4 regions of the Arthrobacter sp. GW822-FHT05G07 genome follow, and region 3 is predicted to be linked to each of the others. Evidence: riboswitches for the same ligand, from Rfam matches in the RefSeq annotation. Region 3 holds a riboswitch; each other region holds the start of a gene.
What was found. A riboswitch is a leader RNA that binds a small molecule or an ion and turns the genes downstream of it on or off. The one in region 3 is predicted to bind thiamine pyrophosphate.

Region 1 (7,340 bases), on a different contig from region 3:
CTTGCTGACAAAAGTGGGCGTCTACGCGATGGTCCGCACGGAAACGCTCCTGTTCCCCGGGGACACCCTCAACGTTCCACTGATGGTGGTGGCGCTACTGACCATGATTGTCGGAATTCTGGGCGCCTTGGCCCAGAGTGACATCAAACGTCTCCTGTCCTTTACCTTGGTGAGCCATATCGGCTACATGGTGTTTGGCTTGGCGATGAGCTCCGTGGCCGGACTCGGGGCTGCGGTCTTCTACGTTGCCCACCACATCACAGTGCAGACCAGTTTGTTCCTGGTCACGGGTCTTATTGAGCGGCGTGGCGGCAGCTCATCCATGGACCGCTTGGGTGGCTTGGCGAAGCTCTCACCGCTGCTGGCCTTGCTGTTCTTTGTTCCTGCGATGAATCTGGCAGGCATCCCACCGTTCTCCGGCTTCCTTGGAAAGCTGGGGCTGTTGCAGGCCGGTGTTGAACTCGGAACGCCGCTGGCCATCGTGCTGGTGGTAGGTGGCGTGGTGACCAGCCTGCTGACCCTGCTGGCGATCGCCCGCGTGTGGAACAGGGCGTTCTGGAGGAAGCCTGAGGACGCCGAGTACCCGGACCCCGTGCTGAAAACCCCCGGGAACGTCGGAGTGCTCCCACGGACCATGGTGGGGTCAACAGCTGGGCTGGTGGTGTTCGGCGTGGCATTGACGGTCTTCGCAGGTCCGTTGTTCAAGGTTGCTGACGGCTCCGCTGGAATCATGTTGGACCGCTCCGCCTATATTCACTCCGTGTTGGGAGATTCCGTTGTGGTGCCGCCGCTTGCGCAGACGGATGAAACGCACACTGATGAAGTACAGACGGGTGATGCGAAATGAGCCGCAAACCGATCTCGTTCCGCACTGAACTGCCGTTGCTCATCTGGTTGGTGATCGTGTGGGGTGCGCTGTGGCGGGACTTCAGCCCGGGCAACCTCCTGTTCGGCGCACTGATCGCCGTGCTGGTGGCCAAGTTCTTCTACCTCCCCCCGGTGGAGCTCAGCGGCAGGTTCAACATCCTGCGCGCCATTCCTTTCGCCCTCCTGTTCCTCGCCAAAGTGGTGGCAGCGAGCTTCCTGGTGCTGTACCTGGCTGTAGCCAAGGGACCCAAGGTTCGCAGCGCCGTCGTCGCCGTTCCTTTGCGGAGCCATTCCGACCTCATGGTGACGGCCACCGGGCACGTTATCTCGCTGATCCCCGGATCCCTGGTGGTGGAGGTGGACCGCTCCACGTCCACGCTTTATCTGCACGCGCTCAACATTTACGAAGAGGCGGACATCGACAAGATTCGTCAGGAAACCCAAGACATCGAAGCAGGACTGATCCGGATCATGGGTACACGCGAAGAAGTCGAGGCCCTCAAAGCCGAACAGCGTCCCGGGATGGAAGGAGCAGCGTTATGAAAGAAGCGGTTCTCGTAGCTACGGCCGTGATCCTCAGCTTGGCCGCCGCTGGGGCAATTATCCGCATCGCCATCGGCCCGTCCCTCCTGGATCGCGTTCTGGCATCAGACGTTTTGCTGGCAATCCTGGGCGCTGCCCTGGCGATCGATATGGCGTTGAACAAGCATCTGAACAACCTGATGCTGCTGGTAGCGCTCGCAGTGATCGGTTTCATCGGCTCTGTGACAGTTGCAAGGTTCGTGGCCGAACGCAGGGAGCAAAGCAATGAGTCCTGATGCCACCGGCCTTGACGCTGTGATTGATGTTGTCACCGCCGTATTCCTGGTGGTGGGTGCCCTGATGTCACTGGGCGCGGCCATCGGCTTGCTCCGCTTCCCGGACCTCATGAGCCGCATGCACGCAGCCACCAAACCGCAGGTCCTGGGGTTGTTCCTTATGCTTGCCGCAATCGGACTCCAGATGCGCACCTGGTGGGTGTGGCCTGTCTTGGTGGTGGCCTGGATTTTCCAGCTCCTCACGGCGCCCGTCTCTGCCCACATGGTGGGCCGCTCGGCGTACCGCACCAAGCACGGACACCGCGAAAAGCTCACCAAGGATGAGTTGGAAGCCGTAGTCCAAAGGGCGGCCGCCGGTCAGGAACCGGGGAGCGACCGCTAGCAGCAGCCACAACGAACGCCGGGTCACCTGCAGGTGATCCCGGCGTTCGTGGTTCGGGTGCCTAGACGATGTCGTGGGTCTTCGCGAAGCGCGCGATGGCGCGCTGCGTGCCCCGGCTTGCCAGGACCTGGATGAGCGTGCTCACAAAAGCCGAAATCAGTGCGAATGTCAGCGCCGAACGCAGACTGGTTTCCATATCGTCGTTGCCCATGGGTGGTTTGTTGCCAGTGGCCTTTTCCCACCCTTTATTGACGAGTTTGGTGCCTACGAATCCTGCTCCGAGGCTTACTCCGGCACCGATCAGCTTGAAGAAGAGGTTCATGCCCCCAGCCTAGCTCTAAAGGCCACACCGTTAGCGGCGGCTTTCCCGTTCCTTGAGGAACGCCGCCAATGAACCAACCGGCGCAAGTACTGGAACGACTGGGTGTTCGGCCGACCAGACAGCGTCCACGGTTCCGAGTCCGGCGATTTCTTTGAGCAGGTAATAGGTGGGCGGCATCAGTTTCAACGTGCCTGCGGCTTCCGCTTCAAGAATGTCCGCCACCGGCATCCACAGTGATTGCCAGGCTTCCGTGGTTTGGTGCTGCGGCGTGGCTCCCGGAGAGGGCTTGGCAACGTAGAAGAACGTGTCGAAGCGTTTGGGCATGTCCGTGGGGGTGATCCAGTTGGCCCACGGGCGGAGGTCGGAGGCATCGATGGTGAGTCCGGCCTCCTCCTGAACCTCGCGGATGGCGGCAGCGAGTACCGTCCCGGCGTTCTTCGCTGCTGCTCCCGGATCCGCGCTCAGGGAGCTCTGGTTCCAGTCGGCTGCGTGGCGTTGAAGCAGCTCCGCCGGGTAGTCCCACCCGCTCTGATCGGCGGCATCGACGCGTCCGCCAGGGAAGACCACCATTCCGGCGGCAAAGTCCATGGTGCTCACCCTGTGTTGGACGAAGGCTTCGAGGCCGTCCGAGGCGTCGCGGAGCAGGATGACGCTCGCTGCCAGGCGGGGTTCCGCCACGGCGTTGGTGTCTGTAAGTCCCGAGCCGGAGATGTCCGTCATGAAATGTGCCCCTTTGCCGCGGTGAAGTCTGCTGATTCATTCTCTCAGGTCCTGTTGTGGGGCCTGGTGTGCAGGGAATGGCGTGGGGGAAGGGTGCAGAGCGGGCCTCGCAATACGCACCCCCGTCTCGTTGTTAGGCCTGGTGTGCAGGGAATGGCGCGGGGGAAGGGTGCAGAGCGGGCCTCGCAACGCACCCCCGTCTCGTTGTTAGGCCTTGTGTGCAGGGAATGGCGTGGGGGAGGGGTGCAGAGCGGGCCTCGCAACGCACCCCCGTCTCGTTGTTAGGCCTGGTGTGCAGGGAATGGCGCGGGGGAAGGGTGCAGAGCGGGCCTCGCAACGCGCGTGGCAACGGGCACCTCAAGGACGGGAAGCCGATTGTGACTGGACCGCAGCGCCCGCCACGGACTCAGGTGTAAACTGAACCAGCCCATCAGGGCAGATTTGATAACGACAGGGGAGCGCCGCCGTCGGACTCTGCAGAGATGCAGGAGACGCGAGGGCGCTGAGAGTGCGGACAGCCGCAGACCCTCGAACCTGATCCGGTTAGTACCGGCGCAAGGGAGTCGAGCTTCTCAGAGTGTCCGGATGCGGACGGCGCGAGCCGGACCCGGGATCCGGGGAGCACTTTCCCCTCCTGTAACCTCAGGAGGCAGAAATGACCACGGTAAACGTGAAGAAGGCCAGTTATAACTGGCGCGTTGTAGACATCGTTGTGGCGGCTCTTATCGCCATCGCCGGCGGCGTGATCTTCTGGGCATGGTCCCAGGGCGCGGCACTGGTATCCATCCCCATGAACGCGACGTATCCGCCGCTCACAGGCTTGATTGCCGGTGGCTGGATGATTCCCGCGGTCCTGGGAATGCTCATTATCCGCAAGCCCGGTGCTGCGCTGTTCTGCGAAGCCGTCGCCGCCACCGGTGAGCTCATCATGGGCTCGCAGTACGGCACCACGGTGCTGATATCCGGCGTTTTGCAGGGCCTGGGCGCCGAGCTCATCTTCGCCGCCTTCAGGTACAAGAAGTTCAACCTGCCCACCGCGCTCCTTGCGGGCGCCGGCGCGGGCCTCTTCTGCGGCCTGAACGACTCCTTCCTGCCATGGGGTTGGAACATCGCCTACGAGGCCATCGACAAGCTGGCCTACATCACCTTCACCACGATCTCCGGTGCCATCATCGCCGGCGCCCTCTCCTGGGTTGCGACGCGCGGCCTCGCCAAGACCGGGGTGCTGAGCTCCTTCGCCTCGCGCAAGGCCGCTTCGGAGCCAGTCTTCAACTGATGTCCGCCACGCAAAGCGGCACGGTCCGGCCTGCCGCCATCTCCGCCGAGGGCTGGGGATGGCGGCATGCCGGCCGGGCCCAGCCTGCCATTCAAGGCCTGGACCTTCGGATCGAACCGGGGGAACTGGTTCTGCTGCTGGGCCCTTCGGGCGCCGGCAAGTCGACCCTCCTGCACGCCCTCGCCGGGGTGCTGGGGGATGAGGAAGACGACTCGGATGAGACCGGCTCCCTGCTGATCGACGGCGTCGCGCCCCGCGAGCAGCGTGGCCGTGCCGGACTGATGCAGCAGGATCCGGAAACGCAGGTGGTCTTGTCGCGGGTTGGCGACGACGTCGCCTTCGGCGCGGAGAACCTTGCAGTTCCGCGGGACGAAATCTGGTCCCGCGTCCATGAAGCGCTCGACGACGTCGGGTTGCGTACCGCTGCGGGTGGCGGCCTGGCGTTGGATCACCCGACGGCGGCGCTCTCCGGCGGCCAGAAGCAGCGCCTCGCGCTTGCGGGCATTTTGGCCATGCGCCCCGGCCTGATCCTTCTGGACGAACCAACAGCCAACCTGGACCCGGCAGGTGTGCTCGAGGTCCGGGATGCTGTTGGGCGCTGCCTGGACAAGACCGGCGCCACGCTGGTTGTGGTGGAACACCGCGTCTCTGTGTGGAAGGACCTGGTGGACCGGATCGTGGTCCTGCAGCCGGGATCGGCCGCAGGGTCCAGCACGGCCGCAGGGGCCGGGCGGGTCACGGGCGGCGTCCTCTTGGACGGCCCTCCGGACCAGGTCCTTTCCGAGGCCCGCACTATGCTCATGTCGGCAGGCGTCTGGGTGCCCGGGTACGTCCCGGCAACCCGGGGGCGGCACAATGAGCCCGACACCGCGCAGCTTCTCCTCGCAGCCCAGGACCTTTCTGTTTCCCGTGAAAAGCCACGGCGCAAAGGGTTCAAAACCATCCCGCCCATGCCGGTGCAAACGGGCATCAGTGCGCAGGTAAGAGCTGGCCAGGCACTGACCATTACGGGCCCAAACGGTGCGGGCAAGTCCACGTTCGCGCTCACGTTGGCCGGCCTTTTGGCGCCTGTGGACGGCAAGGTGAGTGCCGCCGTCGAGCTTTCCGAAGGCGCGGGCATTGACCCGTACAAGTGGAAGGCGGAGCAGCTGATCGCCCGCATCGGGACGGTGTTCCAGGAGCCGGAGCATCAGTTCGTCACGGGCAAGGTCCTGGATGAACTCATGTTCGGTCCGAAGCATCTGGGCCATGGCGAGGAACGCGTGGATGAACTGTTGGAGCGGTTGCGGCTGACGCATCTTGTGGACGCCAACCCGTATACGTTGTCCGGCGGGGAGAAGCGGCGGCTTTCGGTGGCCACGGTGCTCGCAGCACATCCGAAGGTTCTTGTCTTGGACGAGCCCACGTTCGGCCAGGACGCCAACACGTGGGCAGAATTGGCGTCGTTCCTTTCCGAGTTGCTGGACGCTGGAACCGCGGTGGTCTCCGTGACCCACGATCAGGAATTCAGTGCCGTACTCGGCGGCACAGAACTGCGGCTAGGCCCGATCACGGAGGGCCGAGCCACCCATCAGGAAGCCGGCGCAGCATGAGGGACGCACTGAATATTCGCGGAAACCACTCCCTGCTGACCCGTGCCAACCCTCTGGCCAAGTTCGTAGCGGTCTTCCTCATATCCCTTGTGCTGGCACTGTCCATTGACTGGGTCTCGGCCTCAACGGCACTCATTGCTGAACTGGCGCTCTTCCCGTTGGCCGGCCTCACTTTCAGGCTTTTATGGCGGCGGGCCTGGCCCCTGATCATCGCGGCCGCGATCGGCGGCTGGAGCACCGCGATCGTGGCGGCGGACAGCGGCGCTGTACTGCTCGACGTCGGGCTCTGGTCCATCAGCGAAGGTTCCCTTGAGCTGGGGCTTGGTTTCATGCTCCGCGGTTTGGCGATTGCGTTGCCAGCGATCTTGCTGATGACGTGCACCGATCCCACAGACCTGGCCGACGCGCTGGCGCAGAAGGCCAGGCTGCCGCACCGCTTCGTCCTCGGATCCCTCGCTGCCATGAGGCTGGTGGGCCTCATGGCAGAGGAGTGGCAAACCATCGGAATGGCCCGCCGTGCCCGCGGAGTCGGTTCCCAAGGCAGCCCTTTTCAGCGTTTGAAGGCCACGCTCGGCCAGAGTTTCGGGTTGCTGGTTCAGGCTGTTCGGCGGGCGTCGCGGTTGGCGGTGACCATGGAAGCGCGCGGCTTCGGCGGTGGTCAAAGGACGTGGGCGCGGGAATCCACCTATTCCCTCCTGGATGCGTGGGTAGTCCTTGGAGGACTGGTTATCTCAGCCGGTGCGGTCCTGACGGCAGTGGGCGCGGGAACCTGGAGCTTCGTCTGGCGCTAGCGCGCGGGACGCTGCTGGATTTCATCGAAGCCTGCCCGCGTCAGGAAACCCAACTGGGCTTCCTTCTCGGCAAGCTGGATGATGGGTCCCAGCTCAAAGCACGTCGCTTCCAAGCGGCGCAGGGCCTTGGCGTTGCGGGAGTCCGGCTCCACCACAATCCGGTCCTTGCCCGGCAGGGAGAACATGTACTTGATCAAGGACGTGCCCAGGCGCGGGGTGAAGTGAGGAATGGGCCGCGTGGCAGGGGCCAGCAGCAGGTGCATGCCGATGTCTTCCTCTCGGGCGGGGTAGGCCTCGCCCACGGGATCATGCAGGGGCTCGTACGTCTGGAAGAGGGCCAACGGCTCCCCGTCCAAGGTGGCCAGGAACGCGTGGTGGGTATCCAGCGAGTCAAGGAACTCGTAGATCCCCAGGACCTCCTCGCGGGAGTTCTCCGTCATTCCCCAGAACTTGGCGCGGGGCTGGGTAACCCATTCGAAGATGAGATCGATGTCCTCGCGGGGAATCAGCGGAACAATCCGGAGCGCACCCCATCCTTCGAGGTCCTCGGCGTAGACGGTGGTGCGGACGGA
Region 2 (7,340 bases), on a different contig from region 3:
CTGATCCTGACGGGCTTCGCCGAGCCCACCATGTTCATTGTGGGCATTCTGTTTGCCATCTGCTGGTGGTACGGGATCAGGGCAGGAATACGGATTGACCGCGAGGTAGCCCAACGCGACCGCGAGCAGGCGGAATGGAACGCGGCTCACGGGGACCAAGCCGGCCCGCAAACCCCGTAAACTGGCTGGGAAAACCACCGAACAACCGCATTGGAGCATCTGTGAGCATTGAACGGACCCTTGTCCTGGTCAAGCCCGACGGCGTAGCCCGCAACCTGGGTGGGAGCATCCTCGCCCGGATCGAAGCCAAGGGCTACACCCTGGCTGAGCTGAAGAAGGTCAACGCCACCCGCGAGCTGCTGGAGCAGCACTACGAGGAACACGTGGGCAAGCCGTTCTACGAGCCTCTGGTTGAGTTCATGCTCAGCGGGCCGGTCATTGCGGCCGTCTTCGAAGGCCACCGCGTGATCGAAGGCTTCCGCTCGCTGGCCGGAACCACGGATCCGACGACGGCGGCACCGGGCACCATCCGCGGCGACTTCGGCCGCGACTGGGGCTTGGCAGTGCAGCAGAACCTCGTGCACGGCTCGGATTCCGTCGACTCTGCCGAACGTGAAATCAAGATCTGGTTCGAGGGCTAAGCAAACCCCACCGAGATAACAGTTAAGGCCAATGTTCTTCGTGAACATTGGCCTTAACTGTTATCTCGCGAGTGGTGGTTCTACGCTGTCGACGGCACGAAGAGGTGCATGAAGGAGAAGAAGATCGTGGTGATCACGGCCACGTACAGCAGCGCCACGATGATCCAGCCCGACCCGGACAGAAGCTTGACCAGTGCGGGTGGCGATTTGATGACCCCGCTGGTGATGTTGCGGATGGTCACCCAGACAAACAACGGGATCATGGCCGCCCACACCACCATGCAGAACGGGCACAGCACGTGGATGACGTAGAGGGCCTGCGACCACAGCCATACAACGAAGGCAAAGCCGAGGGTCACACCGGTTTGGAGGCCCAGCCAGTAACCCCGTGAATACTTGGCTCCCGCGAGGATACCCATGGCTGTAGTGATGATGACCGCGAAGGCAACGATGCCGATGAACATGTTGGGGAACCCGAACACGGAACTTTGCGGTGTCTGCATCACTTCGCCGCACGAGATAAACGGATTTACATCGCACACTGTCACGTGATTGGGGTCCTTGAGCACCTCAAGTTTCTCCAGAACGAGGGCGCCGGACGCCAACCAGCCAACCACTCCAGTGATCAGCAGCAACCACGCGAAAGGCTTGTCACGCACCGTACTGGGGAGGGAGTCCGGCTGCGTGGACACGTCCTCCATAGGGTTTGCGGCTTGTTTGGCCAGGTTTTCCCTGGCGGTGCTTGGCATCGCGGATGTGGTCCTTTTCAACGATTGGCCCGGCAAGCCGGGAAGGGCTCTTGGGAGGATTGTAACTCCGAAGGCTGGGCGCCGGCCCCAGCTTGCGCGCGAGCTCCACGACACAGCGGCCTTCCCTGCGAATGTGCGGGGGTGTGAGAGAATGAACATGGCCGGAAGTCGATCCACATTCGAATTTCGGTCCGGTGACTTTGTTCCCAAGACCGCCAGTATGAGCTGGGCATGCCCGGATCACGTGATCCTCGGTAGGCCCGCCATGACAATGGACGGCACCTGGTTGTGGCAGCAGAACAACGGGTTTCAGAATAGAGCCGCCGGCCTTCCAGGGCTGCCGCACCCCAATGATGGTGCGAACCGGAAGGCATACTGCCGACTTCTGTCAACGCCTGCGGGTTTTGACAATATTTGCCCCACTGGGCGCCGGATGTGGCGGCGTCGCTGGGGCAGGAGTGTTGCCACATATGGATAATGACCAGGTTGTAGCCGTTAATGACGAGGCAGCTCCCGCGGAAACTGCGGAAGCGCCCAAGAAAGCCACCAGGACCCGGCGCAAGGCAGCGCCGAAGGTCGCTGCTGACGTAGAGGCGCCTGCGGCTGACACGCCCGCGCCGGAAGCGGCCCCTGAGGCCACCAAGGCGCCGGTGCGCCGCACCCGTTCCCGCAAGAAGGCAGAGCCTGCAGAGCCTTTGCCCGGTTTGGGGGACGACACCACTGCCGCGCCCGAAGCCGCCGCAGAAGCCGCGCCCGAAGCGATTGCTGAGCCTGCCCCCGAAAAGCCGGTCCGCCGTCGTCGTACTACCAAGCCCAAGGCTGAGGCAGTCGAGGCGCCCGCAGCTGCGGAAGCCGTCGAGGAAAGCACGACGCCGGAAAAGGGCTCCCAGCCGGAGGCACCTGCCGCCGATGTAGCATCCGAGGAGTCCGCATCCGAAGAGGCAGCGTCCGAAGAGGCAGCGTCCGAAGAGGCAGCTGCCCAAGACGCCGCTCCTGCTGCGTCCACCTCGCTGTTCATGGAGCCGGTTTCCATCACTTCCATGATCTTCCAGGCCCCGGACCTCACCACTGTTCCCCGCGTTGCACCGGTGGAGGAGAAGGCCGAGGAGCCCGAAGAAGAAGAAAGCGAAGCCGCCGCTGAGGGCGAGCTGGAGGACGCCGGTAGCCGTCGTCGTCGCAGGAGCCGTGGCCGTCGTGGACGCCGCGGAACCGAACGCGATGAGAACGAGGCCGAGGACGGCACCGAGTCCGAAGACGAAGAAGCTCCGGCAGCCGAAGCCCTTGAAGAAGGCGTCACGTCGCGTCGCCGGCGCCGCCGCCGCCGCGGAGACCAGGATCTTGAACTGACCGGCGGCTCGGACGATGATCCGCCCAACACCGTCACCCGTGTCCGCGCACCGCGCCCCATCACGGAAACAGCCCCGTCCAACCGCGTTACCGGCGTCAAAGGTTCCACCAGGCTTGAGGCCAAAAAGCAGCGTCGCCGCGAATCCCGCGAAACCGGACGCCGCCGCCAGGTCATCACCGAGGCCGAGTTCCTTGCCCGCCGCGAGTCGGTGGACCGCCAGATGATCGTCCGCCAGCGCGACGACAGAATTCAGATCGGCGTCCTGGAAGACGGTGTTCTGGCTGAGCACTTCGTCTCCAAGACCCAGCAGGACTCCCTGATCGGCAACGTTTACCTGGGCAAGGTCCAGAATGTTCTGCCTTCCATGGAAGCTGCCTTCGTGGACATCGGACGTGGCCGCAACGCGGTCCTGTACGCCGGTGAAGTCAACTGGGACGCAGTCAATCTTGAAGGCCAGCCACGCCGGATCGAGAACGCCCTGAAGTCCGGCGACTCCGTCCTGGTCCAGGTGACCAAAGACCCCGTGGGGCACAAGGGGGCCCGGCTCACCAGCCAGATCTCCTTGCCGGGCCGCTACTTGGTCTACGTACCCGGTGGTTCCATGACCGGCATCTCCCGCAAGCTTCCCGACGTCGAACGCAACCGCCTCAAGCGCATCCTGAAGGACCGCTTGCCGGAAAACGCCGGTGTCATTGTCCGCACAGCCGCTGAGGGGGCGTCGGAGGAAGAGCTGACGCACGACATCAACCGTCTGCGCGCCCAGTGGGAAGGCATCGAAGGACAGGCCTCGTCCACCAAGGTCCTGGCCCCTGAACTGCTTTACGGCGAACCCGACCTCACCATCAAGGTGGTCCGTGACGTCTTCAATGAGGACTTCTCCAAGCTGATCGTCTCCGGTGACGACGCCTGGGACACCATCGAGGCCTACGTCACGTACGTTGCCCCTGATCTGGTGGGCCGCCTTGAAAAGTGGACCAAGGACCAGGACATTTTCGCTGCCTGGCGCATCGACGAGCAGATCCACAAGGCGCTGGAGCGTAAGGTCTTCCTGCCGTCCGGTGGTTCGTTGGTCATCGACCGCACCGAGGCCATGACCGTGGTGGACGTCAACACCGGTAAGTTCACCGGCAGCGGCGGAAACCTCGAAGAAACGGTGACCAAGAACAACCTTGAAGCGGCTGAGGAAGTGGTTCGCCAGCTCCGTCTGCGCGACATCGGCGGCATTATCGTCATCGACTTCATCGACATGGTCCTGGAATCCAACCGCGATCTCGTCCTGCGACGCATGGTCGAGTGCCTTGGCCGCGACCGTACCAAGCACCAGGTGGCCGAAGTGACGTCGCTGGGCTTGGTCCAGATGACACGCAAGCGTATGGGTACCGGCCTCCTTGAGGTCTTCGGTGAGCAGTGCGAGCATTGCGCCGGCAGGGGCGTTGTCACCCACGACGAGCCCGTTGAACACCGCCGCGCCAACGTGGTTGCCGCCGAGCACCACCGCCCGCACGCCGAGGCACAGCAGCCTGCAGCGCGGACGGAACGCAAGCGCCGCCGCGGCAAGGGTGGGGGACAGGCCATCGCCGAAGCCCCCGCGCAGGTCCATACGACGACGTCCGCCCCGGCTGCACCTTCGGCTCCGGTCGAAGCACAGGATCCCGCCCGGCAAGCCAAGGCTGAGGCAACCCGGGCTGCCCTGGCGACGATTGCCGCTGCAGCGCACGCCGCCCACCTGCACGACGACGAAGTTCACCGCGCAGAGGAGCAGGCAAGGGCGGCGGGCCACGAGCCGGCCGTTAGCCCCGCATCCGGTACCGCCGCCAGCGGCGAAGCCGGAGCAACTGCCCGCGAAGCAGAAAAAAGGGAAGCAGCAGTCCAGGAAGCAAGGTCTACTCCCGTCCTGCGTTTCGGCGGCGAAGAAGTAGCACTGCCGTTCGTTGAGCACCACGAGGAACCGCAGGCCGCCAAGCCTGCCATGAGCCTGGACCTCCTGGCCGAGGCGTTCTCGCACCTCGGCGCTGCTCCGGCACCTGCGGAAGAAGCCGCGCCGGTGGTCGTGCCGGAGCCTGCTGATGCCCCGAAGGCTGATGTGCCGGCCCGTGCCGAAAAAGCTCCCGAGGCTGTTCAGGCTACGAGTAGTCGTCGTGGCCGCCGCAACCGGAGTGCCAGCCGGGCCCAAGGCGCGGCCAATGAAACCAGCGTCGAGCACCATGAGGTGACGGCCTCGGCCCCCCGAGGCTCGGCCCATGAGGCCAAGGTGCCCGCGGAACAAGCCAAGAAGGCATCAACCGACGAGCCCATCATCCTCGGAGTTGGAGTTCCTGCCTCCGAGCTCTAAATCCGGACAGCAACAGCTGAGAGGGCCCTGCACAATCTGCCAACGGCGGACTGTGCAGGGCCTTTCTTGTCCGCGCAGGCCACGCATTCCATGCATCCGTGGTCACATCCCGGTCGCGACGTGGTCCGGTTCCCGCGCCACGTCGCTTCCCGGCTAGGCTTGGGGACTGACACGGGGTGCCGGGCGTTGGGCCAGGCTGAGATCCAGACCCGTTGAACCTGTCCGGTTAGCACCGGCGAAGGGATGTCCTCATGACTGCATCACCATATTCAGCTGTGTACCCACTCGACGCTCCGAACTCGGGCCGGGCAACCCCACGCGTACTGAGTATTGCCGGCTCGGACCCTTCCGGCGGCGCGGGAATTCAGGCGGACCTGAAGAGCATCGCAGCACTCGGCGGTTACGGAATGGCTGCCATCACGGCTCTCACCGCACAAAACACCATGGGGGTCATCGCCGTCCATGTCCCTCCCGCGCAGTTCCTCCGACAGCAACTGGACGCCATCAGCAGCGACATCACCATTGATGCCGTCAAGATCGGAATGCTCGGCGATGCGACCGTCATAGACGAGGTCCGCGGCTGGATTGAAGAGGTGCGTCCCGCCGTCGTGGTCCTGGACCCGGTGATGGTGGCCACCAGTGGCGACCGGCTCCTGCGCGAGTCAGCGGAGAAGGCTTTGCGTTCGCTGCTGCCTCTGGCCGACCTGATCACCCCGAACCTTCCGGAACTTGCCATGTTGCTGGGGGAGCCGGAGGCAACAGAATGGGAATCGGCGCTGGACCAAGGCAAACGGCTGGCAGCGGAGTACGGAAACACGGTCCTGGTCAAGGGTGGCCACCTGCCTGGTCCGGTATGTCCTGATGCACTGGTGAACACCAGTGGGATGCTGTCACGGGACGTGATCGAGATAACAGGTCCCCGGGTCGAAACGCGGAACAGCCACGGAACCGGGTGCTCCTTGTCGTCCGCCTTGGCTACAGTCCAGGCACGCACGGGTGACTGGGAAGTTTCACTGCAGGAAGCGAAGTCTTGGTTACTGGGGGCTTTGACAACCTCTGAGGCCCTCGAGGTGGGGCAGGGGAACGGGCCCGTGCATCACTTCCACCACCTCCAGCAGGCATCCAAGCCGGGCGCCTTCGCTGCGACCTTGTGGAAGGAAGCCGGTCCAGAGCTCGAATCCATTTACGGGCTTCCGTTCATTCAAGGACTTCAATCGGGCGAACTCCCGGAACGTGACTTCAACTACTACCTCGCCCAAGATGCGATCTACCTCAATGGGTACTCCAGGGTGTTGGCGCGTGCGGGGGCCCTGGCCCCCACGGAGGAAGAGCAGTTGTTCTGGGCCAAGGCATCACAGCAGTGCCTGGAAGTTGAATCGGAGCTGCACAGGAACTGGCTGAGCACCAGGGAGGCCTCCACGGCCACCGGCCCGGTCACCAAGTCCTATGTGGATCATCTACTGGCAAAGTCGGCTTCCGGCAGCTACGCGGTGGTGCTCGCGGCGATCCTGCCCTGTTACTGGTTGTACGCGGAGGTGGGTCGGCAGCTTCATGCATCGTATGTAGACGCCGGAGCCCCCGCAGATCACGCCTATGCCGAGTGGCTGAAGACCTACGCCGACGAGGACTTCGCTGCCGCAACCCGGAAAGCGATCAATTTCACGGATGCTGCGGCCATTGCGGGTTCGGAGATGGAGCGGGCCGCCATGATGGACGCTTTCATCCAGTCCTGCCGTTATGAGACGGCGTTTTTTGATGCTCCGCGGTTGTTTGCGCAGCCTTCCATCGGCCGCGGCTAGCCCGCTACCACGGATGCATTTGCGGGCAACTGCGGAGACACGTCAGCGCGTCGTTGCCTGAATCGCGTTAATCTCGCCGAAAACCTGTAGGCTGTATGGGCACGGTGCCGGGAGAGTCCGTTACAACTCGTGACGCAAGTCACGAGGTAGCCTCCGGACCCGGCCTCATTTGCAGCTGAAGGTCAAACTAGCGTAATCTTGATCTTCGGTGCTTACGCCAACACTTGGGTTATGCCCCTTGGAATTGTTCATGGGATGACTCGCGGACTTCGATCAGAAGTCCACGGCGTTGAGGCACAGCGCGAACCAGGCCTGATTCCGGTTGAAGGTTCCGCACGCAAATTTTGTAATAAACGTCGAGAGAAGTGAGTACCCAAGTGGTGTACGCGATTGTCCGCGCAGGCGGCCGCCAAGAAAAAGTTTCCGTTGGAGACTACGTAACGCTGAACCGCGTCCCCGGTGGAGCCGGTA
Region 3 (7,340 bases):
GTCGACGACGTCGACCCTGACCTGCTCGCCACCAGCCAAAGCTGCAACCACTGTGCGCAATGCACGTGCGGTGCGTCCTTGACGGCCGATCACCCGTCCGAGGTCCTCCTGGTGAACACGCACCTCGAGGGATTCCCCGCGGCGATTGTTCTTGGCACTGACCTTGACATCCTCAGGGCTGTCAACAATCCCACGGACCAAGTGCTCGAGCGCTTCTGCCAGCAACTTACTCAGCCTCGGTGGTCTCTGCTTCAGCCTCGGCCGGAGCTTCGGCTTCGTCCTTCTTGGCCTTCTTGGTGATGGCTTCCGGAATGATGACGGAACCCTTCTCCGGGGCTACGAAGGCTTCCTTCGGAGCTTTGGTCTTCAGGGTGCCTTCCTGGCCCGGCAGGCCCTTGAACTTCTGCCAGTCACCGGTGATCTTGAGGATCGCGGCGACCTGCTCGGTCGGCTGGGCGCCAACGGAAAGCCAGTACTGGGCGCGCTCGGAAGCGACCTCGATGTACGACGGCTCTTCGGTGGGGTGGTACTTGCCGATTTCTTCAATGGCACGGCCATCGCGCTTGGCGCGGGCATCCATGACGACGATGCGGTAGTACGGTGCGCGCATCTTACCGAAGCGCTTAAGGCGAATCTTTACGGCCACTTTTGTGGTCACTCCTGTTTCTGAAACGAGGTTGAACCCGACGTTCTGCACCCGTGGGGCGGGCCATACTTGACGGTTCGAAGGACAAGATACGAGCACGGAGAGAGGGGCCGCACCGATCGAGTACCTGTCTATTGTGCCAGATGCCCGGAGCAAATACGACTTAGGCCACGCGGGGCGGCGTGTTCTTCCTCACTCCCCGGGTTGAACGTGCGGCCATACCCGGATCGGTGGGTTACTCAGACCACACATAGAGGCCCGTGCGCTCAGCCTTCTCCACGTCCGTCGCGAGGGCAGCGAGCTGTTGGACGTACTGGCGTGACTGGGCGGCATCGAAAGGCATGTCGTCCTGCGCGGCCCAGGCAGCAGCGACGTCGTCGAGAACGTTCGCGTCGCCTTCGCTCTCATAAGTCAGCAGTTCAGCAAGGGCCCGCACCATGGCTTCGGGAACCCCCAGAAGTGCGTCACTCGTCACATCAACCAGGGCAAGCTCGTAGTCAGCTCCGGCGGCGTGGACAGCCTGTCCTGCGAGGTCGCCCAACTGTTCGACTTCGAAGTCGGTAATGCCGTCAATCCTGACGGCCGGGCCGGTCACATCCGCGCCCTTCTCCAGGGCAGCTGCCCGTTTGAGTGCTTCATCGTGGGTGGCTACAAAAATTTCGGCAAAGCCCATGGAAAGTACTCTCATTCCTTCGTGCTGACGGGGCGGCGGCACGGAATCCATATCGGCTCCGTGCCGTCACTGCCCAGCCTAATGCAGCGGGAGGGGGCCAGCGGATCAGGCGCGGGTGGCCACGGCTTAGCAGGTGGCCGCGGCTTAACAGGTGGCCGTGGCTTATTTGGCGGCGACCCGCAGCTTGTTCCGCCAAGGATCCTCAAACTGAAGCTCAGCTCCGGTGTGATGATTCTGCACACCCGCAACTTTCAGGCGATCCGCCAGCGCTGCTACGTCTTCACTGCCGGGGACTTCGATCAAGACTTCACCCAGGCCGAGCGTGTCCTTCCGGGGTCCGGCTCCGCGACTGTTCCAAACGTTCATCGCCATGTGATGGTGGTAGCCGCCGGCGGAAACGAACAGCGCCTGACCATGCCAGCCTGCAGTCCGCTCGAAGCCAAGGGTCTCAACGTAGAACTTCTGCGCAGTCTCCACGTCGCCCACCTGCAGGTGCACGTGTCCAACGCCGGCAGCGGCCTCCCGCTGCCCCGTTACGGCAGCTTCGCTCAGGTGCTGCTGGAGGAAGCGCTGCGGCGGCAAGGCCACATTATCCATCACTACATTCTTGCCATCCCACTGCCAGAGTTCACGCGGCTTGTCGTAGTAAAGCTCGATTCCATTACCTTCGGGGTCAGTGAAGTAGAACGCTTCGCTGACCAGGTGGTCGGCGCTGCCCGCGAACGCCCGGGGCTCATATTCAGCGGCCGTGGCGATGGTTGCGGCCAGTGAGGGCTGATCCTGGAACAGGATGGCTGTGTGGAACAGGCCAGCCTCCCCCCGCCCCGGTATCTGCAAGCCAACCGCCGGCGCAAGATGGACAACGGGCTTACCTACGCGTCCCAAATAGAGCCCGCCATCCTGCTCGGCCACGACGTCCAGCCCCAGGGCGCGCTGGTAATAGTCACTCATGACCTTCATGTCGCCGACCTTGAGCATGACGGTGCCCATGGTGAGTTCGGCGGGAAGAAGATCCTGGCTGGAGGTGGTGGTCATGTGAAGCTCCCGGTTTTGAGGATGCCGCCTTTCGGTACCCTGCTTACCTTACTAAATTACTTGAAGCTTCAATTTATTCCTAACGTACGATCTCGCCTCGCAGGACGATGTGCTTTAGTTCGAGCACTGTCTCCAGGTGGCGCCGTGGATCGGTACTGCACAGCACGACGTCGGCACTCGCCCCGTCGCTGATGCCGTCGGCTCCCAGCCATGGACGGGCACTCCACGCGGCGGCGTCCAGGACCGCCGCCGGCGGCAGGCCGGCGTCGTGCAGTTCCTTCATTTCGTCGGCAATCCTGCCGTGCTTGATCACGCTGCCGGCGTCGGTGCCTGCATAGATGGAAACACCCGCCTCGAAGGCCTCAAGCACACGCTCACGCCTCCCCTCCCAGAGACGGGTCATATGGTCCGCGTACTCCGGAAACTTCTGCCCGGCCTGGGCTGCTATATCCGGGAAAGTAGCGATGTTTACCAAGGTGGGAACGATCGGCACTGACTGTTCCACCAAGCGGGGAAGGTGTCGCGGCAGGAGACCGGTGGCGTGCTCTATGCAGTCGATATTGGCATCGAGCATGTCGTCGATGGTGTCCTCGGCGAAACAGTGAGCCGTGACCCTGGCACCTTCATCATGCGCGGCCGAAATGGCGTCCCTCACGATCTTCGCCGGGAAAGAGGCAGCGAGATCGCCAACGCCGCGATCGATCCAGTCACCCACCAGCTTTACCCAGCCGTCGCCGTCGCGGGCTTCCTTTCGGACGGTCTCCACGAGGTCGCCGGGCTCAATCTCGTGGCCCAACCCGCGGAGGTAACGTCGGCTCCGCGCGATATGCCGGCCTGACCGGATCAACCGGGGCAAGTCCGATCGCTGCTGTACCCAGCGGGTGTCTGAGGGCGATCCGCAATCGCGGATCAGCAGCGTCCCGGCGACGAGGTCTGCTTGTGCCTGGGCAAGCGTGGCCTGCTCGTCAACCGCTCCTCCAACGCCGAGTCCGATATGGCAGTGTGCGTCAACAAATCCCGGCAGTACCCAGCCATCCAATACCTTGTCCGGCGAGGCAAGGGGACGTTCAAACGTCAGTTTGCCGTCGATGGACCACAGCCCGCGGCGCTCTTCGTCCGCCGAGACGAGCACGGGTCCACTGAATTCGATGATGTTGGCCATGGCAAAAGCGTAGCTGCGGTGGCTAACCAGAGCCTGCTGTACTCATGTGACTGGGAGCCCGCCGGGAGCTGTGGTAGCTTCGTCTACGACCACACGGGAGCCCTTGCAGGGGCTGAGATCGGACTGATGCAGTCTGCGACCGTTGAACCTGTCCGGGTAATGCCGGCGAAGGAAGTGAGTATTCCCTTGAGCACCGCAGAAACACAGCACAGCCCTGTTCAAAATCAGATCAACGCAGGCCAAAACCAGATCAACGCAAGCGAAAACGCTCCTGAGCCCGTCACGCAATCGTTGAAGTCCCACTCGTTGGCGTGGCTGGAAGACCGCGACAACGGCATACAAGTCCCCGTCACGGAGATCGCTTTGGAGCCCTCCCCCAACGGGCAAGCCAATCCCCCTTTGCGGGTGTACCGAACAGCAGGCCCGGGCAGCGATCCGGTGGTGGGGTTGGAGTCGTTCCGTGCACCGTGGATCGAAGCCCGCGGAGACACGGAGGCCTATTCTGGTCGGGAACGAAACCTACTCGACGACGGCAAGTCCGCGGTTCGGCGTGGAGCAGCGTCAGCGGAGTGGAAGGGCGCGCAACCTGTGCCGCGCCGCGCCGTCGAGGGTAGGACCGTCACGCAGATGCACTACGCGAAGCAGGGAGTTGTGACTCCTGAAATGCAGTTCGTCGCGTTGCGGGAAAACTGCGATGTTGACCTTGTCCGCAGCGAAGTTGCCGCGGGAAGAGCGATTATCCCGAACAACATCAACCACCCCGAATCCGAGCCGATGATCATTGGCAAGGCTTTCTTCGTGAAGATCAACGCCAACATCGGAAACTCTGCAGTCACCAGCTCCATCGCCGAGGAGGTGGACAAGCTGCAGTGGGCAGCCCAGTGGGGCGCTGACACAGTGATGGACCTCTCTACGGGAGATGACATCCACACGACGCGCGAATGGATCATCCGCAACTCCCCCGTTCCGATCGGAACAGTCCCTATCTACCAGGCGCTGGAAAAAGTGAACGGCGAGGCCAACAAGCTGACGTGGGAAATCTTCCGCGATACCGTGATCGAGCAATGCGAGCAGGGCGTGGACTACATGACCATCCACGCGGGCGTTCTGCTGAGGTACGTGCCGTTGACCGCCAACCGGGTCACGGGCATCGTGTCCCGCGGCGGTTCGATCATGGCCGGCTGGTGCTTGGCGCACCACCAGGAGAACTTCCTGTACACGCATTTTGACGAGTTGTGCGAAATCTTCGCCAAATACGATGTCGCGTTTTCCCTGGGTGACGGGCTCCGCCCCGGTTCCATCGCCGACGCGAACGACGCCGCGCAGTTCGCCGAGCTGGATACGCTCGCTGAGCTGACACAACGGGCGTGGGAGTTCGACGTGCAGGTCATGGTGGAAGGCCCGGGGCACATTCCCTTCCATCTGGTGCGTGAAAATGTGGAGCGCCAGCAGGAACTGTGCAAGGGTGCGCCGTTCTACACGTTGGGTCCGCTAGTTACCGATATCGCCCCCGGCTATGACCACATCACCTCGGCCATCGGCGCCACGGAAATTGCACGCTACGGCACGGCCATGCTCTGTTATGTGACCCCGAAGGAGCATCTGGGGCTTCCCAACAAGGACGACGTCAAAACGGGCGTCATCACCTACAAGATCGCGGCGCACGCTGCGGACCTCGCCAAGGGACATCCGGGGGCTCATGAACGTGATGATGCACTTTCCAAGGCGCGGTTTGAATTCCGGTGGCGCGACCAGTTCGCGTTGTCCCTCGATCCCGTGACTGCCGAGGCCTTCCATGATGAGACGTTGCCCGCCGAACCGGCGAAGACCGCCCATTTCTGCTCCATGTGCGGACCCAAGTTCTGTTCGATGCGCATCAGCCAGGACATCCGTGACGAGTATGGTTCGGCAGAATCGCAGGCGGCCATCGCTGGAATGTACAGCGGCATGCGGGAAAAGAGCGAGGAGTTCCTGGCTTCAGGTGGAAAGGTGTACCTGCCGGAGCTTCAGGTCCCGGCAAACCAGGGCGTCAGCCGCTCAGGAAGCTTGAACTGACATAGCCCGGCCGACATCCGCGATGAACGAGCGGATAGCCTGATCTCCGTCAACGGAATCCTGGGGCCGGTGTCCTCCCGCTGCTACGCGGCGGAGGGCACCGGTTTCCTGCAGATAGCCGGCGATTTCCTCATACAAGGGCTCCCAACCTCCCGTGAGGACGAGTGTGGGAACGCCCGGCACGATATGGAGCGGGGCATCCCATGGCGGTGCTTGGAGCCGGAGCCTGCGGGCTGACCGCCGGGCCTCCGGGGTGTCCAGCCCGCCGGTTTCGGCCGAGAAAGCACGCCGGTAGAACTCGCGCTGGTAGTCGGCGTCGTTGAGCTGGTTTCTTACGTCGAACAGCGGTTCCATGAGGGCCCGGTAGGAAGCAGTCGCCGGAAGCTCAGCGGTCAGAGACAAGCAGGACGGTTCTACCAGGGAGAGCGAGTGCACCAGATCGGGGCGCTCGACGGCGGCAAGCATGGCGGATATAGCGCCTTGTTCGTGGGCAACGACGTGGCCGCCGCCGGAGTCCACCAGCGCGTTGATCAGGATGGCCACGTCCGCCGCGACGTTGGACTCCAGAGGTTCGGTGACGGCATCAAAGCCGTGCCGCCGAAGGAAGAGTGCGTCATAAGCAAGGGCCATGCCATGTTGCTTCGGCCATGCGGCTGAACCGAAACTGCCCAAACCGTGGACGAAGACTACGCGCTGCTTATGCATTGGTTCAGCCTATTCCACGGCTCTGACACCCCAACTGACCGACATTTGTGGTTGCTCTGAGTGTTCAAAACAACCACTAATGTCAGCCAGTCGGGTTGCAACGTTTACTTGCCGAGGAACTTGTCGAAGCCCTTGGGAAGGTTGAGCGATGACGGGTCGAAGTCTGCTGCGCCCTGGCCGAAAGCCGCACCCGTGGGTGCCGCCGAGGCTGCGTTTGCCCGCTTGGCTTCGGCATCGCGAAGTTCCTGGGCTGCCTTGGCGGGATTGCCGGAGCGTGCTTTCTTCTTCGGGGCATTCTTGCCGCCCTTGCGTCCGCCACCGGGGCCTCCGAGGCCCGGCATTCCGGGCATTCCCGGCATGCCGCCACCCTGAGCGAGCTTCTTCATCATCTTCTGGGCCTGGGCGAACCGCTCCAGCAGGCCATTGACCTCGGACACATGCACACCGGAGCCCCTGGCGATACGGGCGCGACGTGAGCCGTTGATGATCTTCGGAGCCACACGCTCGTGGGGAGTCATGGAGCGGACGATTGCCTCGACGCGGTCGATCTCTTTTTCGTCGAAGTTCTCCAGCTGCTGACGGATGTTCTGCGCACCCGGCATCATCATGAGCATCTTTTTCATGGAGCCCATGTTGCGGATCTGCTGCATCTGGGCGAGGAAGTCGTCCAGGGTGAAGTCTTCCTGGTCGGCGAACTTCTTCGCCATCCGGGCGGCTTCGTCCTTGTCCCACGCCTTTTCCGCCTGTTCGATCAGGGTGAGGACGTCACCCATGTCCAGGATGCGGGAGGCCATGCGGTCTGGGTGGAAGAGCTCGAAATCGTCCAGGCCTTCGCCGGTGGACGCGAACATCACCGGCTTACCGGTCACGGACGCTACCGAAAGCGCGGCACCGCCGCGGGCGTCGCCGTCGAGCTTGGACAGCACGATGCCCGTGAAGTTGACGCCTTCATCAAAAGCCATCGCCGTGTTGACGGCGTCCTGGCCGATCATGGAGTCGATGACGAAGAGGACCTCGTTGGGGATGATCGCCTGACGGATGCGGCGGGCCTGGTCCATCATTTC
Region 4 (7,340 bases), 360 kb from region 3:
GCTTCTGCTTGTAGAGATCGATCAGCCGGCCAGGGGTGCCCACTACGATTTCGACGCCCTTCTGCAGGGCATCAATCTGGGGTTCGTAGGCGCGGCCGCCGTAGATGGTGGCGATGCGGGCGTTGCGCTTGCGTGACGCGGCCTGGAGGTCGTTGGCTACCTGCACGGCAAGCTCACGCGTGGGGACGATGACCAGTGCCTGCGGTGCGCCCGGGACAGCGAGCTTGGCGTAACCTGCATCATCCCTTCCGGCGACGCGCTGGAGGGCGGGGATGCCGAAGCCAAGCGTTTTTCCGGTACCGGTTTTGGCTTGGCCGATGATGTCGTGGCCGCTCAAGGCGACCGGCAGGGTCATTGCCTGGATGGGGAACGGGTGCGTGATTCCGGCGTCGGCCAAAGACTCAACGATGTCGGCGCGGACGTTGAAGTCAGCGAACGACTTCTCTTCGATCTCGTGGGGCGTCTCATCCGAGATGATCGTTTCCTCGGGTTCGATGGATTCGGTTCCGGTGGAGTCCGTCAGGACTTCGTGGGTATGCAATTCACTCACAGGGAGTTTCCTTATTCATTTGGGCATTGGCGCTGCATGCTCAACGGCGGCGGCGGAGCCGTACCGGAGCACGAACGGGCGCGCAAGCAAGTCCAGTGGAAGCCGATCGCGGGCTATCTAAGTACTGGCACTGGTCACCAGTTGGTACATCTCAAGATCGCGTAGGGGCGGGCTTGTTGAGTTCAAAAATTAACTGAATCAACGACCGGGCATCCATTACTACAAGCCCAGTCTATCCTCTGGGGGCCGGAAAGCCCGGATCGTCGGCAGAACGGCGTCAGGGCAGCAGCTCGAACCTGATCTCCCGGCTGGCGATATCGGCCTTCAGCAGCCGCACCCGGACTTTGGTTCCAGACTCCATTTCTCCGTCGCACCGGGCCGTTACAGCAGGGTCTGATATTTGTATGACGCCAAAGGGCCCGTTGCCGTTGCTGCCGCCGTTGTTACTGCCATTGCCGTTGGCAGCTTTGAAACCGGCCCCATTGGAGGGCTTGGACCCCGAAATGACTACAGCGTCGAATTCCTGGCCCACGTGGTTGGCTACGAGGGCTGCTTCCACAGTGTCCAGCGCCGCACGTTCGAGGCGTCCGGCCAACTGGTCGGAGGCCGCCATGATCTCCGGCAATGAAGGGAGTGCCTCCCGAGCCCACTGCGGGATGTCGTGGTTGTTGCTGAGCGCCTCGCAGATCACCAGGACAAAGCGATCGATGAGCCGGCGCAGGGGTGCCGTGGCGTGTGCATACGGAGCTCCGATGGCTGCTTGGGTCACGATTGCCGGCAGCTCTCCGTCAAAGGGGGTGTAACCGGCGCCCCGGAACAACATACCGGCAGAGTGAAGGATGGCCAGCTGTTGGGGATCGGATGCGTCCAAGGTCCTCAGGTACTCGCCGTAGGTGACGTGGCCGTCCCAGGGCTTGCCCAGAGCGGAGGTCTGGCGCTTGAAATGGAGCAGTGACCGGTCATCAGGAGCGGGCATGGTGCGCAGGATGCCCACTTTTCCGTCGAGCATCATCTGCGCGGCGGCCATGCCGGTCATGAGCGAGATCTGCGCGTTCCAGTCCTCAACCGGGAGGGAGGGGGCAGCCGCGATCCTGTATCCGCCGCCGTCGGTTGCTTGGACGATTTCCTGTTCCGGCATGTTGAGGCTTGCGCCGCCGCGCCGCCGTTCCAGTTCAACACGCTTGATTCCCACTTCTTTGAGGAGCTGAAGTACGGGCGGGGCCGTACCGTCGTCAATCTGCTGCTGAGCGCCCTTGTAGCTGAGTTTGGCCCTGCTGCGAACGGCGGCGCGGGCAACGGTGACAGCCAACACTCCAGCTTCCGCGTCCAAGTCGAAGTCCCACACGAACGCACTGCAGTCCTGATCGGCCAAGAGGCTGCCGGCGTTCTCGCTGATGACCTCCGGATGCAGCGGGATCCGCCCGTCAGGAGCATAGAAGGTCTGCCCGCGGTGACGGGTTTCGTGGTCCAGTGCCCCACCCGGTTCCACGAAAGACGGGACATCGGCGATTGCGTAGAGGACCTTGTAGCCGTCGCCGGCACGGTCAATGAACAGGGCCTGGTCCAAGTCCGTGGAGGTCGCCGGATCAATGGTCACGAATGGTACGTGCCGCAGGTCCTGACCCGGCAACTCAAGGTCCGCGACGGCTTGCCGTGCTTCTTCCACAGCTTCTGCCGGGTATTCGCCAGGGAGTTCCAGCTCTGTCCTGAGAGCGGCAAGCGCCGCGGCGAGCTGGTCCGAGGAGTCGTCGACGTTGGGCGCTATCCGATGATGTGACACGAAAATCAGGGTAGCCCGAAACCGGCGGATAGTCTTGGATGTCCCACCCAAAAAGCCCGCTACCCCAAGGGGGCAACGGGCTTTCCGTGCGGCGGTATGGACCGGACCGGCTGTTTAGTTTGCCGGCGTCAGGGTGAAAGTAGCTGCCTTGTCGCCGAAGTCATCGCTGATGACCACTGTGGTGGGGCCGTTCTTGATGTCGAAGGCAATGACTCCCCGCTGCATCTCTCCGGCGGCAACATCCCCGGAAGGCAGTCCTCCCAGACCTTCCTCCACGTAGATCTCCTCGCCCTTGGCGCCGTCCGCGTCGAAGGCCTCGAAGTTCGAGGGTGAGGCGTAACTGCTTCCAGCTGTGGCCTCCCAGGAAACCTCCAAGAGGAGGAAGCCTCCCCTGGTCGGTTTCATGTAGGACATCCCGGGAATTTCGGTGGTGTAACCGGAGTTCAGGAGGCTGACTTTCACGGTGTTGCCCTCGGACATGGTGACGGTTAAGGAACCGTCATCAGAGGCAGTGCCCGACGACGGTGCCGGTGCCTCCTGGGAGGCCGACGGCAGGACCGGGGCATCGGTGCCTGCACCCTGGACTGCAGCAGCAACAAAGGTCAACGACAACACCGTGGACACGATTCCGACAATCAGGCCCGCGAACCAGACGACAATGGTGATGATCCATGCCTTCTTCTTGTTCTCCGGGTAACCCGCAAGCGGACGGCCCTGCTTGTCCCGGGCGTTTCCCGTCAGCGTGATGATGAGGTCAACGATGGACCAGATACCGAAGCCGCCGGCTGTGAGCAGCTTCGCGATTCCGGTACCGATCTTGCCCAGATAGAAGCGGTCCACACCGAAGCTACCCAGGAGCAGGGCCAGGATCCATGTGGTCATGAAGGACTTCGCCGGAGCTCCCACCGGGGTTCCGTAGGGGCCTGAATCCGGTCCGGGCTGGTAGCCCGGCTGTGCCCCACCCTGGAACTGGCCGCCGTAAGCGTAGGGTGCGGCAGGCACCTGCGGAATTCCTGCTCCGGCGTCGTTCTGCGGCGCGGGTGGGTAACTGGGGTGACTCATTGAAAATCCTTCAGTGAAGTGGGTGCGAGGAGGAGGACCTACGGCATGAGGGGCATGCGGCAGTCAACTCACTTCGAGCCAGCCTAGTAGGAATGGCACTGGAAGCAGGAACCCGACCCCGGGGAGGTTGTGGCCCACCAGGGATAGTCTTGATCCATGGGCATCTCCCCGGACGCTGCAGCCTCTGCCGGGCAACTCTCCGCGGAGTTGCTTGGAGCCATGGCATATGGCGAGCTATCCGCTTTCGGGCGCCTCTCCCTGGATTCGCGCTATGCCCCCACCCTCCATGACAGGTCTGTGTTCGCGAAGATCGCCGTGGGCGCCTACGGCAACTTTGCGCTCCTCAATGACCGGTTGTCGGAGATGGGCGTCGATCCGGAACAAGCCATGCTGCCGTTCCAGCGCTCCTTCGATCATTTCCATGAGCGCACCAAACCGGGGGACTGGTTCGAATCTGTCATGAAGGCGTACGTCATCGATACGGTGTCATCGGACTTCTACAGGGCCGTATCGATGTTCCTCGACCCAACAACGCGGCATTTCGTTGAACGCGTCGCTTCCCCTGACCAGGCCACGGAAGTCCTTCGGGTCCTGATCAGGCGGGCCTTGGCTGACGACCCGCGCCTGGCCTCGCGCCTTGCATTGTGGGGTCGCCGCTTGGTGGGGGAGGCCTTGACGCAGGCGCAGCGCGTCGGCATGGAACACCCCCTGCTGGGACCATTGCTGAAAGGCGGCGGGGATGCGCGTGCAGCGGTCAGGAGCTTAACGACGGAACTCGCCGATAAACACGGGCGCCGGATGACAGGCCTTGGCCTGACCGCGTAGCGGCTAAGACCACTTGAATTCGGCGGGAAACTACACGGTGTCCAGTGCTTGCAGCAGCGACTTGGCTGCCGCCGTCGGGTCTGTTGCCTCGGTGATGGCACGGACCACGACGATCCGGCTGGCTCCCGCTTCCACTACCTGTTCAACGTTGCTGAGGTCGATGCCACCAATGGCGAACCAAGGAAGTGTCACAGCATTGCCCGAACGCTTTTCCGCTTCTGCGGCATATGTGACCAAGTCCAGCCCCACCGCCGAGCGGCCGGGTTTGGTAGGCGTTGCCCAGACCGGACCCACGCAGAAATAGTCCAGTCCCAGGGGGCCCTGGGAGGTGGCGACTGCCGCATCGATTTGTTCCTGTGTGTGGGTGGAAAGACCGATGCCGGTCACGTTCGGCAAGAGGGTTCGCGCTGCCGTCAGGGGCAGGTCCTTTTGACCGATGTGGAATACAGGAGCCCCGGAAATACTGGCAACATCGGCCCGGTCGTTGACAGCCCAAAGCCGTCCGTGCCGTTGTGCGACGCTCCGCAAAACGGCCAGCAATTCAAGCTCCTCGGCAGCTTCCAGAGTCTTGTCGCGGAGCTGGATGATGTCAACGCCTCCAGCGAATGCGGCGTCCACAAAGTCTTCGAAATCGCCCTGCCGTTGACGGGCATCAGTGCACAGATAGAGGCGGGCGGAGGCGAGGGCGTCAGGCTGGGTCATGGAAACCAGAGTAGTTCCTCTAAACTGGGCACGTACTGCGGGAGCCGCGACATTCGTCATATGACTGTCCGGCTGAGAGGGCTTCAGCGCCGACCGCTTGACCTGATCCGGCTAGTACCGGCGTAGGGAAGGAAACGAATGGCAGGTCCCCGCCATACCCCCATCCAGGCAGACGTGGCCGTCATTGGCGGCGGCATCATAGGCCTTGGCATCGCTCATGAAGCCCGGCGACTTGGCCGTTCAGTGGCGCTGATCGATCCCGTCCCGGCCTCGGGTGCAACGTTCGCCGCCGCCGGAATGCTTGCACCCGTCAGCGAACTGCATTATCAGGAGGGAGACCTCCTGGAATTGATGGTCGAATCTTCGCGGCTGTGGCCTTCCTTCGTGGACGGACTGCACGTGGGTGGAGAGGGCAGCGGATACCGCACGACGCCGACCCTCGCCGTGGGTGCCGACGCAGCCGACCGCAGGGCGCTCGCAGACCTGAGGTCCGTACAGCTCGCAGCTGGATTGGGAGTTGAACCTCTGGCCCTGCGGGACGCGAGGCAACGCGAGCCGCTCCTCAGCCCACAGATTTCCTGCGCTTTCGATATTCCCGCCGACCACCAAGTGGATCCGCGAAAGCTCGCCGCATGCCTCCTGGCTGGATTAGCAAACCATTCACCTGACGACGGTTCCTGGGTGTCCGGGGCCGATGACGGATTCGCCGTTCCTTCCCCGGCACGCGGTGTGCTGAGGGATGACGGGCGGGTCACCGGAGTGGAACTCGAATCCGGAGTCGTGGTCCGCGCCGCGGAGACTGTGGTGGCCAACGGGCTGGGGGCATCCCAACTGTCGGGGCTCCCTGAGGGACTGAACCTTCCGGTGAGGCCGGTCTATGGCGACATCCTCCGGCTTCGCGTCCCCGACAACCTCCGGCCCTTGGTCACGTCCACTGTTCGGGGGATGGTTCGAGGCGTTCCCGTCTACATAGTTCCCCGGGATGACGGAACCGTGGTGATTGGGGCGACGCAACGCGAAGACGGATTGTCAGCGTCTTCCAACGCGGTCTCGGCCGGCGGCGTCTACCAGCTGCTGAGGGATGCCCAAGCCCTGGTCCCCGCAGTTGCGGAATTGGAACTCCTTGAAGCAACCGCCCGCGCCCGCCCTGGAACCCCGGACAACGCCCCCCTGCTCGGACGGGTCAGCGGTCCCCACGGCGACACTGACGGCCTGGTGATCGCCACAGGTTTCTTCCGCCACGGTGTGCTCCTGACTCCCGTGGCCGCCAGAATCGTGGGCGAACTCATCAGCGGCACAACGGACCCTCGATGGACTCCGTTCCTGCCTGATCGCTTCGCGGGCAACGCTTCAGTTCCCCAAGTTCTTACACCAGCAGCACACGCTCCCACCAAGGAAACAGCATGAACATCAAACTCAACGGAACCGATCACGCAGTCTCCGATGACGCATCCGTCAGCACCCTGGTCACAGCGATCACCGGCCGCGCCTTGGACCCTCGCGGACAAGCGGCCGACGGCGGCAAGCTGGGAGTCGCGGTCGCACGTAACTCCGAGGTGGTGCCCCGCAGCCAATGGGCCGTGACGGCGCTGGCCGACGGAGACGAACTCGAACTCGTAACAGCAGTCCAAGGAGGCTGAACCATGACAACAGCAAACATTGACGTTCGCACCACTGACGTTCATTCCACTGACGCGCTGGTGATCGACGGTGTCGAATTCGGTTCCCGGCTCATCATGGGTACCGGAGGCGCGCCGAGCCTCGATGGCCTGGGATCAGCGCTCCTGGCGTCGGGGACCGAGCTCACCACCGTGGCCATGCGCCGCTATTCCCCAGCCGAAACGGGATCGCTGTTCCAGCTCCTGGTGAACCACAACATCCGGGTCCTTCCCAACACTGCGGGCTGCTTTACTGCCAAGGACGCCGTGATGACTGCTGAACTGGCACGGGAAGCCCTGGAGACCGATTGGGTGAAGCTGGAAGTCATCGCCGACGAACACACGCTCCTGCCCGACGCCGTGGAACTGGTGGATGCAACGGAACAACTGGTGAACCGCGGCTTCAAGGTTTTCGCCTACACAAATGACGATCCCGTGCTCGCGCTCAGGCTCGAAAACCTGGGTGCCACCGCTGTCATGCCCCTGGGATCACCCATTGGAACAGGCCTCGGCATCCTGAACCCGCACAACATTGAACTCATCGTGTCCCGGGCCTCCGTACCTGTGGTCCTCGACGCGGGAATCGGAACCGCCTCCGATGCCGCGTTGGCCATGGAGTTGGGCTGCGACGCCGTCCTGCTGGCCACTGCTGTAACCCGGGCTCAGAACCCGGTACAGATGGGGGAAGCCTTCAAACACGCTGTGATCGCCGGTAGGCTGGCCAAGCAGGCAGGGCGGATTCCTCGGCGGGAGCATGCGCTCG

Region 1: another riboswitch for thiamine pyrophosphate. It lies ahead of AC1RJY_RS08840 (ECF transporter S component); the one in region 3 lies ahead of thiC (phosphomethylpyrimidine synthase ThiC).
Region 2: another riboswitch for thiamine pyrophosphate. It lies ahead of thiD (bifunctional hydroxymethylpyrimidine kinase/phosphomethylpyrimidine kinase); the one in region 3 lies ahead of thiC (phosphomethylpyrimidine synthase ThiC).
Region 4: another riboswitch for thiamine pyrophosphate. It lies ahead of thiO (glycine oxidase ThiO); the one in region 3 lies ahead of thiC (phosphomethylpyrimidine synthase ThiC).

Annotation. Positions count from the first base shown of each region.
Region 1 is NZ_JBXALT010000004.1:317,542-324,881, reverse strand. Features, by position in the region: gene AC1RJY_RS08870 (Na+/H+ antiporter subunit D) at 1-847, shown strand, start outside; gene AC1RJY_RS08865 (Na+/H+ antiporter subunit E) at 844-1,410, shown strand; gene AC1RJY_RS08860 (MrpF/PhaF family protein) at 1,407-1,685, shown strand; gene mnhG (monovalent cation/H(+) antiporter subunit G) at 1,675-2,067, shown strand; gene AC1RJY_RS08850 (DUF4235 domain-containing protein) at 2,129-2,389, opposite strand; gene AC1RJY_RS08845 (NUDIX hydrolase) at 2,420-3,109, opposite strand; TPP riboswitch at 3,552-3,688, shown strand; gene AC1RJY_RS08840 (ECF transporter S component) at 3,765-4,385, shown strand; gene AC1RJY_RS08835 (ABC transporter ATP-binding protein) at 4,385-5,977, shown strand; gene AC1RJY_RS08830 (energy-coupling factor transporter transmembrane component T family protein) at 5,974-6,768, shown strand; gene AC1RJY_RS08825 (GNAT family N-acetyltransferase) at 6,765-7,340, opposite strand, start outside.
Region 2 is NZ_JBXALT010000005.1:60,031-67,370, forward strand. Features, by position in the region: gene AC1RJY_RS09525 (DUF4233 domain-containing protein) at 1-180, shown strand, start outside; gene ndk (nucleoside-diphosphate kinase) at 222-641, shown strand; gene AC1RJY_RS09535 (vitamin K epoxide reductase family protein) at 722-1,390, opposite strand; gene AC1RJY_RS09540 (Rne/Rng family ribonuclease) at 1,861-5,070, shown strand; TPP riboswitch at 5,233-5,331, shown strand; gene thiD (bifunctional hydroxymethylpyrimidine kinase/phosphomethylpyrimidine kinase) at 5,322-6,869, shown strand; gene rplU (50S ribosomal protein L21) at 7,247-7,340, shown strand, end outside.
Region 3 is NZ_JBXALT010000003.1:436,298-443,637, reverse strand. Features, by position in the region: gene AC1RJY_RS07165 (RNA-binding protein) at 1-225, opposite strand, end outside; gene rpsP (30S ribosomal protein S16) at 227-646, opposite strand; gene AC1RJY_RS07155 (hypothetical protein) at 882-1,319, opposite strand; gene AC1RJY_RS07150 (VOC family protein) at 1,482-2,354, opposite strand; gene AC1RJY_RS07145 (amidohydrolase family protein) at 2,434-3,516, opposite strand; TPP riboswitch at 3,600-3,707, shown strand; gene thiC (phosphomethylpyrimidine synthase ThiC) at 3,703-5,571, shown strand; gene AC1RJY_RS07135 (alpha/beta fold hydrolase) at 5,554-6,276, opposite strand; gene ffh (signal recognition particle protein) at 6,381-7,340, opposite strand, start outside.
Region 4 is NZ_JBXALT010000003.1:81,079-88,418, forward strand. Features, by position in the region: gene AC1RJY_RS05550 (DEAD/DEAH box helicase) at 1-550, opposite strand, end outside; gene AC1RJY_RS05555 (RNB domain-containing ribonuclease) at 828-2,330, opposite strand; gene AC1RJY_RS05560 (TM2 domain-containing protein) at 2,445-3,392, opposite strand; gene AC1RJY_RS05565 (ferritin-like fold-containing protein) at 3,549-4,217, shown strand; gene thiE (thiamine phosphate synthase) at 4,248-4,919, opposite strand; TPP riboswitch at 4,947-5,065, shown strand; gene thiO (glycine oxidase ThiO) at 5,058-6,326, shown strand; gene thiS (sulfur carrier protein ThiS) at 6,323-6,559, shown strand; gene AC1RJY_RS05585 (thiazole synthase) at 6,563-7,340, shown strand, end outside.